DNA from 3 places in the Methylorubrum subtropicum genome. Region 2 is predicted to be linked to each of the others. Evidence: predicted binding sites of a transcription regulator. Region 2 holds the regulator's gene; each other region holds the start of a gene.
What was found. Region 2 encodes PhoB, which activates phosphate uptake and scavenging genes when phosphate is short. Its sites were predicted from a motif close to TGTCATNNANCTGTCAT; they were not measured.
Positions count from the first base shown of each region.

Region 1: a site for PhoB is predicted at 1,967-1,983, ahead of AAHG03_RS09305 (choice-of-anchor I family protein). Genes of this name have one in related genera too.
Region 3: a site for PhoB is predicted at 1,561-1,577, ahead of AAHG03_RS09935 (acid phosphatase). Genes of this name have one in related genera too.

Region 1 is NZ_JBBXMW010000005.1:76,207-79,479, reverse strand. Features, by position in the region: gene AAHG03_RS09305 (choice-of-anchor I family protein) at 1-1,786, opposite strand, end outside; gene AAHG03_RS09300 (hypothetical protein) at 2,244-2,513, opposite strand; gene AAHG03_RS09295 (DUF2778 domain-containing protein) at 2,880-3,273, shown strand, end outside.
Region 2 is NZ_JBBXMW010000003.1:272,410-275,682, reverse strand. Features, by position in the region: gene AAHG03_RS06210 (carbohydrate porin) at 1-1,037, shown strand, start outside; gene phoB (phosphate regulon transcriptional regulator PhoB) at 1,199-1,903, opposite strand; gene phoU (phosphate signaling complex protein PhoU) at 2,083-2,796, opposite strand; gene pstB (phosphate ABC transporter ATP-binding protein PstB) at 2,864-3,273, opposite strand, start outside.
Region 3 is NZ_JBBXMW010000005.1:209,021-212,293, reverse strand. Features, by position in the region: gene fhuF (siderophore-iron reductase FhuF) at 1-298, opposite strand, end outside; gene AAHG03_RS09935 (acid phosphatase) at 641-1,510, opposite strand; gene AAHG03_RS09930 (alpha/beta fold hydrolase) at 1,648-2,514, opposite strand; gene dapD (2,3,4,5-tetrahydropyridine-2,6-dicarboxylate N-succinyltransferase) at 2,713-3,273, opposite strand, start outside.

The sequences.
Region 1 (3,273 bases), on a different contig from region 2:
GCAGCGGATCGTGGTCGCTGGTCTGGTCGGCGAATTCGGCGTTGATGTGCACGATGTCGAACTCCGCTCCCTGCCGCAGGCCGCCGGTGACCAGGACGTGGTCCAGCGTCTGGGAGTTGCCTTCAAAGACGTAGTCGTAGCGCTCGGCCTCAGGCAGCGAGTCCATGAGGTCGGACAGGATCGCGGTGCCGCCCGGCGTGTAGGTGGCCGTGGCATCGATCGGGTCGCTGCCCGGCACGGAATAGTCGGTGAGGCTCGCCTCGCCCTTCAGGACGCTCAGCGGCTGCTCGCCGGGGAACTCGTTGAGGTCGCCCACGACCATCACCTTGGCACCTGCGTCCCGCGCCAGCAGGCGATCGACGAAGCCGTTGACGGCCTGGGCTTGGGCGGCGCGCTGCACCTCGCCCGCGTTGAAGGGCGGTTGGTCTGAGCCGAGCAGGGGCGCGCTGCCGCCCTTCGAGGTGAAGTGGTTGTTCACCACCGTCACGGTCTGACCGTTGAAGGTGAAGTCGGCGGCGAGCGGCGGACGCGAGCCGAAGAAGGGGTTTTGGACGTCGGTCTGCTGGCTCGCGTCGGCGGCGGTCAGCGGGGCGCCGTCGGCGCCGATCGTGCGCAGGGAATCCTCGACGAGGCTGACTCGGTCGGTGCGGTAGACGAAGGCGGTGCGGATGTTGCCGCCCGGCTGGCCGCCGTTGGTACCGTCGCCGATGAACGGGTTGTCGATGAAGGCGTAGGTCACGCCCGCGGGTGCCGCCGCGTTGAGGGCGTCCACCAGCGCCTGGAGGGTCGCGGCGGCGCTGGTCAGCCCGTCGTTCGTCGGGCCGTTGCCGTCCTGCACCTCTTGGAGCGCGACGATGTCGGCGGCGTTGAGCGCGCCGAGGATCTCGGAGGCGACGCGCTCGAACCGGGCGGCGCCGTCGCTCGGGTCGAGGTTCTCGGCGTTGTAGCTCGCGACCAGCAGACGGCTGGCGGAGCCGAACAGGGTGCCGTCCTCGCGCGTCAGCGGGCTCGGCTCGGCGACCGTGTAGGCCTGCGTCGCGCTGACCTGATAGGTGCCGAACTCGTAGGTGACGATGCCGGTCACGTCGGAAAGCCGGGCGCCGACATCGACGGCGGGCGTGGTGAAGCCGCGCAGCAGGCCGGAATCGTCGTCGATCTGGATGCGCTCGGGGTTGAAGTCGCCGCCTGCCGCGTCGGTGTCGCCGAAGCTTAGGCTGCCGAGATCGGTCAGGAGGTTGCCCCGCGGGGTCAATCCGGTCGCGCTCGCGCCGTTGGCGGCGTCGCCGTCGTCCACGATCGTGAAGATTTCGCCGAAGCTGCTGGTCGGGCCGGTGGCGACGGGCGCCTTCACGGTCACCAGCATGCCCTCCAGGCTCTCGAAGAAGGCGACGCCGTCCGTGAGGTTCTCGGTTGGCGGCAGCAGTCCGCCCGCGCCGCCGATCTGGACGGGGGCGATGTCGGGGGCTTGCTCGGCCTGGGCCAGCACCTGCACCGAACCCGCGACGGTGGCGGAGAGCTGCGTCGTCGTGAGGCTGCCGCGCGCCGCCCCGCTCGGCAGGAACTCGCCGACGAGCCCGGTGGCCTCCACGAGCTGGCCGACCGTGACCGCGGGGGCCGTGCGGGTGAAGACGAACAGCCCGTCCGATGTGGCGGCGTTGCCGTCGCCGGTCGGGTCCTGGATGTAGAAGCCGTTCGAATCGACCGCGGTGACGACGCCGCTCGTCGTCACGCTGGTGCCGTTGACCGGCGAGGTCGCTCCCGAGCCCTGGATCTCATAGGTACGCACGAGCGTCATCCCCCTCTGAAGACGGCAAGATGAGCCGGCCAATTATTCGGTCCGGTCGTCGTGCAGCCTCGAAGTCCGCCAGATTTCGTATGACGTCCCGGATGATCGGCCGCGCATGACGGCGTCGTGCATCGCTCAAGCGGGACGCTTTTTGTTCAGGCTTTGCTAAAACAGCGGCTCGTGACAGGCATGTGAAACGCCGATCACGCTCGCATGACCGGTTCGGCGTGCGGCGACACCCGAGCCCGGTCGCGGCGGGCCCGGTTGCGGCACGAACGAAAACGGCGGGGCTCGCGCCCCGCCGTTCGAAACTCTCAAGATTTACGGCTCGGTCGTTACGAGCCGAGCAGCACGTTGGCCGAGCCGATCACCGTCATCGCCACGCCGCAGGCGAACACGCCGATCATGCCGTAGGAAAACGCCTTCATCATGTGATCTCCCATTCCCGAGGCGGCGATCAGCAGCGGTAGCCGCCGGAGACCTGACCGTACTGCTTGGTCGGGAAGTGCTGCTGGTTGGCGTTGCCCTCCGCCGCCGAGCTCATCGGGCAGCGGTCGTAGAGGGGGCCATCGGAGCCGTTGATCGAGCCCGTGGTCGTCACGTCGTAGGGAAGGGTCGAGGTGTAGCGTCCCTTCGGGGCGCCGGCATCGAAAGCCAGGGCGGACGAGGCCGGAGCAGCAACGCCGAGAACAATCGCGGCGACGGCGGCGGCAATACGGGTCTTCATGGTGATCGCGAAACTCCTTACGCAGTGATGCCGGACCATCCGACATCGTTTCGTCTTGCGTAAGTCGAATATAGGTACCGCTTGCCCGGCGTGACGTGCCGCGACGCACGCATCGGAGCGGATGAAATTCGAGGGCCGACCTTGCAACCTCGCCGGAGGGCGCAAATCCGAACGACGGCCGGCTCCGGGCCCGGTTGCGAGGCGAAAACCACCGGGCTTTTAGCTGCCATTAACCAAAATCCCGTTCAATGACGAAGGCTTAAGGTTATCCCTTTCCTAACGGCGAAGCCCTCCCGGGCCTCACCCGCGCGTCCGCGGGGGAGGGCGGGCGGCCGTGTGGGACCCCCGCGTTGCCGAGTACCCCGCATGGACATCGCCGCGCTCGTCCAGGGCCAGTCCGCCCGGCCCGTCCGCCGCCCCCGGCGCCGGCCCGGCCTCGCGGTCCTCGCCGTCACCGCGCTGAGCGGCCTCGCGCTCGCCGGCCTGCTGCGGCAGCGGGAGGCGCCCGCCCCGACCGAGACCGCGACGCTCCAGGCCGCCGCCGAGACGCCCGAGGCGAGCGAGGCATTGCCGGCCGCCGACCTCGCCTGGATGCTCGATCCCAACCCGACCCTCGACGCACCCGGCTTCGCGCCGCGCACCACGCTGTCGGCCTCCCTCGACACCGCCTTCCGGCCGCCTGAGCCGGTCGCGCCCGCGCCGCAGGTCGCCGAACTCGCCCCCGACATCGCCGCCCCGGCCGAGGCGCCCGCCCCAGTCG
Region 2 (3,273 bases):
CCCGCTCCTTCGTAAACAACCTCACGACGGTCAGCGGCATCGAGGCGCTGCCCTCCACGCGGTTGTTCGAGCTGTGGGTCGAACAGAGTTTTTGGGACGGAAAACTCTCGATCAAGGTCGGGCAGGTCTCGGCCGACACCGAGTTCGCCATCGCCCAGTCGGGCGTGGTCTTTTTGAACGCCGGCTTCGGCTGGCCGAATGTCGGCGCCGTGGTGATGCCGAGCGGTGGGCCGATCTATCCGCTCGCCACCCCGGCGATCCGGATGAAATACGTGCCGACCGACGCCCTTTCGTTCCAAGCCGCGATCTTCAACGGCGACCCGGCCGGCACGCCACGCGTCGACGACGGCACCGATCCGCAGCGACGCAACCGCCACGGCACGGATTTCCGCGTCAACGATCCGGCGCTGCTGATCGGCGAGGCGGCCTACGCCTACCCGTCGCTGCCCGGCACCACGGGCCTGCCCGGCACGGCGACGCTCGGCGCGTGGCATCATTTCGGCCGCTTCGACAGCCCGCGGCTCGACAGCGTGCAGGGGCGGCTGCTCGCCGACCCCGAGGCCAGCGGCATCGCCCGGCGCTTTCGCGGCGACAGCGGCGTCTACGCCATCCTCGACCAGACGATCTTCAACGAGCCCGGCGCGCCGGGGGAGGGCGCTTCGGCCTTCGTCCGGCTGTCAGCGGTGCCCGGAGACCGCAACCTGATCGACCTCTACGTGGATGCCGGCGTGGCCTACAAGGGGCTGATCCCGGGGCGCCCCAACGACACCGCGGGCCTCGGCGTGATCCACTCGCGCATTTCCCCGGCTGCCCGCGGCTTCGACCGCGACGCCGTCATCCTCGGCACCGGGACGGGCCCGATCCGCAGCAGCGAGACGGTAATCGAGGCGACCTATCAGGCCGAGATCGTGCCGGGCTTCACGCTCCAGCCGGACCTGCAATACGTGATGCGCCCCGGCGGTGGTTTGCCGGATGCCAGCGGGCGGCGCATCCGCAATGCGACGGTGATCGGGTTGCGGGCGACGGTGAACTATTGAGCGTCCGCTCGTCCCACCCATCCCCCTCATCCTGAGGTGCCGCGCAGCGGCCTCGAAGGAGGGCTCCAGTTCGCGCGCGATTCCTGGAGCCCTCCTTCGAGGCTACGCTACGCTTCGCACCTCAGGATGAGGGGGTTGGGTGGGAGGATACTTGCAAAAAACTAATCGGCGACCGCGAACATCTCGTCGAACGAATACCCCGAACCCCGCACGGTGCGGATCGGGTCGCTCTGGCGGGGGCGGTTGATGGCCTTGCGCAGGCGGCCGACATGGACGTCGACGGTGCGCTCGTCGATGTAGACGTCGTGGCCCCACACGCCGTCGAGCAGTTGCTCGCGGGAGAAGACGCGGCCGGGGCTCTGCATCAGGTATTCGAGCAGCTTGAACTCGGTCGGCCCGAGATGGATCTCGCGGCCCTGGCGGCGGATGCGGTGGCTCACCCGGTCGAGCTCGATGTCGCCCGCGGTCAGCATGTCGGCCACATGAGCGGGCTTGGAGCGGCGCAGGAGCGAGCGCACGCGGGCCAGAAGCTCCGGCACCGAGAACGGCTTGACCACGTAGTCGTCGGCCCCCGTCGAGAGGCCGCGGACCCGGTCGGCCTCCTCGCCACGGGCGGTCAGCATGATCACCGGCAGCCGCTCGGTCTCGCGGCGGGCGCGGATGCGGCGGCACAGCTCGATTCCCGAGAGGCCGGGCACCATCCAGTCAAGCAGGACGAGGTCGGGGGTGGTCTCGTGCAGGCGAAGGTCCGCCTCGTCGCCGCGGACCGCCACGTCCACCACGAAGCCCTCGGCTTCGAGGTTGTAGCGCAGCAGCATGGTCAGCGATTCCTCGTCCTCGACGATCAGGATGCGCGCGCTCGTCATCGAACGTTGTCCCATTCGCATGGTTTGCCGAGAACCTCTCCGATCACCGCAACGGTGACCGAGGCGCGCGCGGGAATCCAGTCCCGCGCGCCAAGTCTACCCTGCAAACAGCGTCTCACGTCGGCCCCCGCGCGCGCCGATACACGGGTCGCGCGAAGACCAGGCAGGTTCAAGTCTACTCAGGCGCCCGGCTGGACGGTGGCGTAGTTCGAGGCGTCGTTCTTCGGGCGCTCGGTCGTCGGCACCTCGCCGGTGGCGAGATACTGGATCGTCTCGGCGACGTTGGTGGTGTGGTCGCCGATGCGCTCGACGTTCTTGGCACAGAACAGCAGGTGCGTGCAGAACGAGATGTTGCGCGGGTCCTCCATCATATAGGTCAGGAGTTCGCGGAACAGCGAGTTGTAGAGCGCGTCGATGGCGCCGTCCCGCTCCCACACGTCGTGGGCGGCGGCCGTGTCGCGGCTGGCATAGGCGTCGAGCACGTTCTTGAGCTGCTCTTGCACGAGGTCGCTCATGTGTTGCACGCCGAGCACGATCTTCTGCGGCTGGGCCTGATCGCTGATCGCGACGACGCGCTTGGCGATGTTCTTGGCGAGATCGCCGATCCGCTCGAGGTCGCCCGCGACGCGGATGCCGGAAATGGTCTCGCGCAGGTCGATGGCGAGCGGCTGGCGCCGGGCGATGAGCAGCACCGAGCGCTCCTCGATCTCGCGCTGGAGCGTGTCGAGGCGCTTGTCGGCGACGATGACGGCCTGGGCCAAAGTGGTGTCGCGGCGCACCAGCGCCTCGGTGGCTTCCGCCAGCATCTTCTCCGCGACGCCGCCCATCTCGGCGATGGAGCGGCGCAGGTTCTCGAGGTCGTTGTCGTAGGAGGAAACGATATGCTCGGGCATGATCTCGAACTCTCCGGTGGAGCCGATCCGTCGCGACGAACGCGTCACGACACGAAGTGGGGACGGATCAGCCGAAGCGGCCGGTGATGTAGTCCTGGGTCTGGCGCTTGGCCGGGTTCATGAAGATCTTCGAGGTCGCGTCGAACTCGATCAGCTCGCCGAGATACATGAACGCGGTGAACTGCGAGATGCGGGCGGCCTGCTGCATGTTGTGGGTCACGATGACGATCGTGAACTCGGAGCGCAGCTGCTCGATCAGCTCCTCGATGCGGCCGGTGGAGATCGGGTCCAGCGCCGAGGTCGGCTCGTCGAACAGGATGACCTCCGGGCGCTGGGCCACGGTGCGGGCGATGCAGAGACGCTGCTGCTGGCCGCCGGACAGGCCCATGCCGGACTGCTTGAGCTTGTCCTTCACCTCGTCCCACAGGGCGGCCTTGCGCAGGGACTCCTCGACGCGGACGTCCAGCTCGGCCTTGG
Region 3 (3,273 bases), on a different contig from region 2:
ACAGCGTCCAGAACAGGTGCCCGCCCGCATTCTCCCACAGGAGCCGCACCGACAGCCCAGTCTCGGCCCGCAGGCAGCGCACCGCCGGGGCGACGCATTCGGTGAGCAGGCGATCGACCTGGGCCGGCAGTGCGGCCGGGAACGGCAGTTCGGGCGCGAGATGGAAGGCGTCGGGCAGGCCGGTTCCGGTGGCGAGGCTGAACCGCTCCGGCGGCAGCGCCAGCCCGAGCCGGGCGCCCGCGGCCAGCCCCGGCGCGATCAGCCCGGCGAACAGGTAGGCGCTCCACAGCGAGGCCACCGCCCGCCGCTCGCCGCCGGGATGCGCGTCGGCGAAGGTGGCGAGCGCATCCGACAGCCCACCGCAGGCGGCCTGCTCGGCGAGCGTCAGCGCGGCCGGATCGGAATCGAGCCGCAGCCGGCCGGCGAAGGGGGCGAAGGCTCCCTTCAGGGCGGTGTCGATATTGTTCTGGGTCGGAAGGGTCGAGGGGGTCAGAGGGAGGCGGGTCCACGCCGGCTGCCGTAGCGCCCGTGCTTCGGGCGGGCGCGCCTTAGCAGAATCCTGCGTCTGCGTCCCGTTTCAGAGCATCGGCCCGAGAACGGTGGCCGCCGGCTTTCGGACAAGCCGATGCGGCACAAGAATTTATAGCAGCGGCTGGCGGGCGGCGGCGTCCTCGCGGGCGCAGATCGCCGGATCGGGCTTGGGGCCGCCCGCGCTGAGTGCCCGCTTCAGGTCGGCCCTGGCCCGTTCGAGATCGGCGCGGAAGCCCGCATCGGCCAGCAGCACCGCGACGAGCGCCGAGGCGCCGGTGCGGGCCGCCACCACGTCGCTCAGCCAGTGGACGCCGCAGACCACCCGGCTCTCGCCGTAGAGCCGGCTGCGCACGAGGAGCGGCGTCGCCTTCTCAGGGATGAGGTTGGCCATGATCAGCCCGTAGGCCCAGCCCTGGCTCGCGTGGCCCGAAGGGTAGCTGTAGCTGTCGGCGAGTTCGGGCGAGCGCACCACGCAGATCGGCGCCTCGTTGCCGACGAAGGGGCGCAGGCGGCGGTAGCGGCGCTTGGCCTCGCGGGTGGCGCGCGCGATGTCGAGGCGGGCCCGGTCGAGCAGGCGCATCAGGTCGGGCACGCGGGTCTGGTCGAGCCGCTGGCCCAGCACGCAGGCGTAGTCTTCGAGAAGCGCCGCGCCGCCCTCGGCGACGTCGTCGGTGGCGAGCGCCCAGCGCGGCGTGCCCTGGTAGGCCCGCGTCGCGTTGAAGGCCGCCCGGTCGGCGGCCTCGGCCACCGAATGGCCGCCCGGCGGCGGCGGCAGGATCGCGACAAGGCTCGGCGCCGTCTCCTCGGTGAGATAGGCCTTCGGGCCGGGCGCGGACGGGTTCAGCTTGTCCTTGTCGAGCGAGGGCGCGGACTTTTCCGGCGGGGGGGCCGGTTGCGGCAGGGTTTGGGTCTGCGCGGCCAGGGGGGGGGCCAGCAGGACGGTCAGCAGGGCGGCGAGACGGACCGGCGGGCGGAGCATCGGACGAGGCACTCTCGGGAGTCGGATACTGGAGAAATCCGAAGCTCTCTATGATGGACGTGCGACAGCCATGTCACAGTCCTGCCATATGCCATCGGATGACAGCCTTTCTCGGGTGTCTCCATTGAACCGAGGGTTCAGGCGCGGATCGCGGCGGCCACCTCTTGCGAAAACTCCTCGTGCGGGCTGAGCGCGCCCGGCACCGTGCGGGCCTCGACGCCGCCGGCCACGATCAGCGCGTCCATCTCGGCCCCCGAGCGGCGCGGCGCCCGCTCCGGCCGCAGCACCCGCACCGGCGGCAGGTCGGGGCCGAACAGGCCCAAAAAATCCTCGCGCGTGGCGACCGGATCGAGCCCGCCGGTGACGAAGGCGGCGGTGCCGAAGCGCCCGTTGGTCTGGCGGGTGATGCGGTGCTTGGCCCGGATCACCTCCGGCGTCACGTGGGCGGCATCCGCGTAGACGTGGGCGCGCATCATCCGGCCGATGATCGGCGGGCTGATGTTGATGCGGTAGAGCGCTTCACCCACCAACGGCATCTCGACCGCGCGGCGGATGCGCCCGAACCAGCGGGCGCGCGCCGGCCCCATCGCGGTCGGCAGCGGCCCGCGCCAGGTCGGCGCCACCAGCACCAGCCGCCCGAACGCCTTTGGATGGCGCCGCGCGGCGGCCGCCAGATAGGGCGCGGCATGCCCCGCCGCGACCGCCACGGCGTAGGGGCCGGGGGCGGCGGCGAGCAGCGCGTCGAGGAAGGCGTGACAGGTCGCGGGCTCCAGCGGCACGCGGGCCCGCGCATGGGCGCCGAAGCCCGGCCAGTCGGGCACGAGGCAGCGATGGTCCGCGGCGAGTTCGCGGGCGAGCGGCCGCATCTCCTCCCGCGCCGAGATCGAGGACAGCGCCGGCAGCAGCAGCACGGCCGGCCCCTTGCCGATCTCCAGGCAGGGCGTCGGGACGGGATGGCCCGCGACGGTGAGGTCGAGGATGCGGGTGGTCAGAGCTTTTTCCATTCGACCGCTTCGCGTTGCCCTCTCACGCCGTCATTGCGAGCGATACGAAGCTGTGCCGCATCGGCTTTTTCCGAAAACCGGTGACCACTTTTCGGGCCGATGCTCGGGCGAAGCAATCCAGCGGCGCGACATCTCCGGAAAGTGCGGAGCGCTGGATTGCTTCGGCTCCGCCTCGCAATGACGGCGTAGCCGGCCCTCTCAGGTCCGCAGCAGCTCGTTGATGCCGGTCTTGGCGCGGGTGCCGGCGTCGACGCGCTTGACGATGACGGCGCAGTAGAGGCCGGGGCCCGGGGTACCGTCGGGGAGCGGCTTGCCCGGTGTCGTGCCGGACACCACCACGGAATACGGGGGGACGCGGCCGTAAAAGGTTTCGCCGGTGGTGCGGTCGATGATGCGGGTCGAGGCGCCGATATAGACGCCCATCGACAGCACCGAGCCCTCGCCGACGATAACGCCCTCGGCCACCTCGGCGCGGGCGCCGACGAAGCAGTTGTCCTCGATGATGACCGGGTTGGCCTGGAGCGGCTCCAGCACGCCCGCGATGCCGGCCCCGCCCGAGATGTGGCAGTTCTTGCCCACCTGGGCGCAGGAGCCGATGGTCACCCAGGTGTCGACCATGGTGCCCTCGCCGACATGGGCGCCGAGGTTGATGAAGCTCGGCATCAAGACCGCGCCGGGCGCAATGTAGGAGCCGCGGCGCACGAAGCAGCCCGGCACGGCGCGGAAGCCCGCGGCGCGGAACTCGGCCTCACCCCAGCC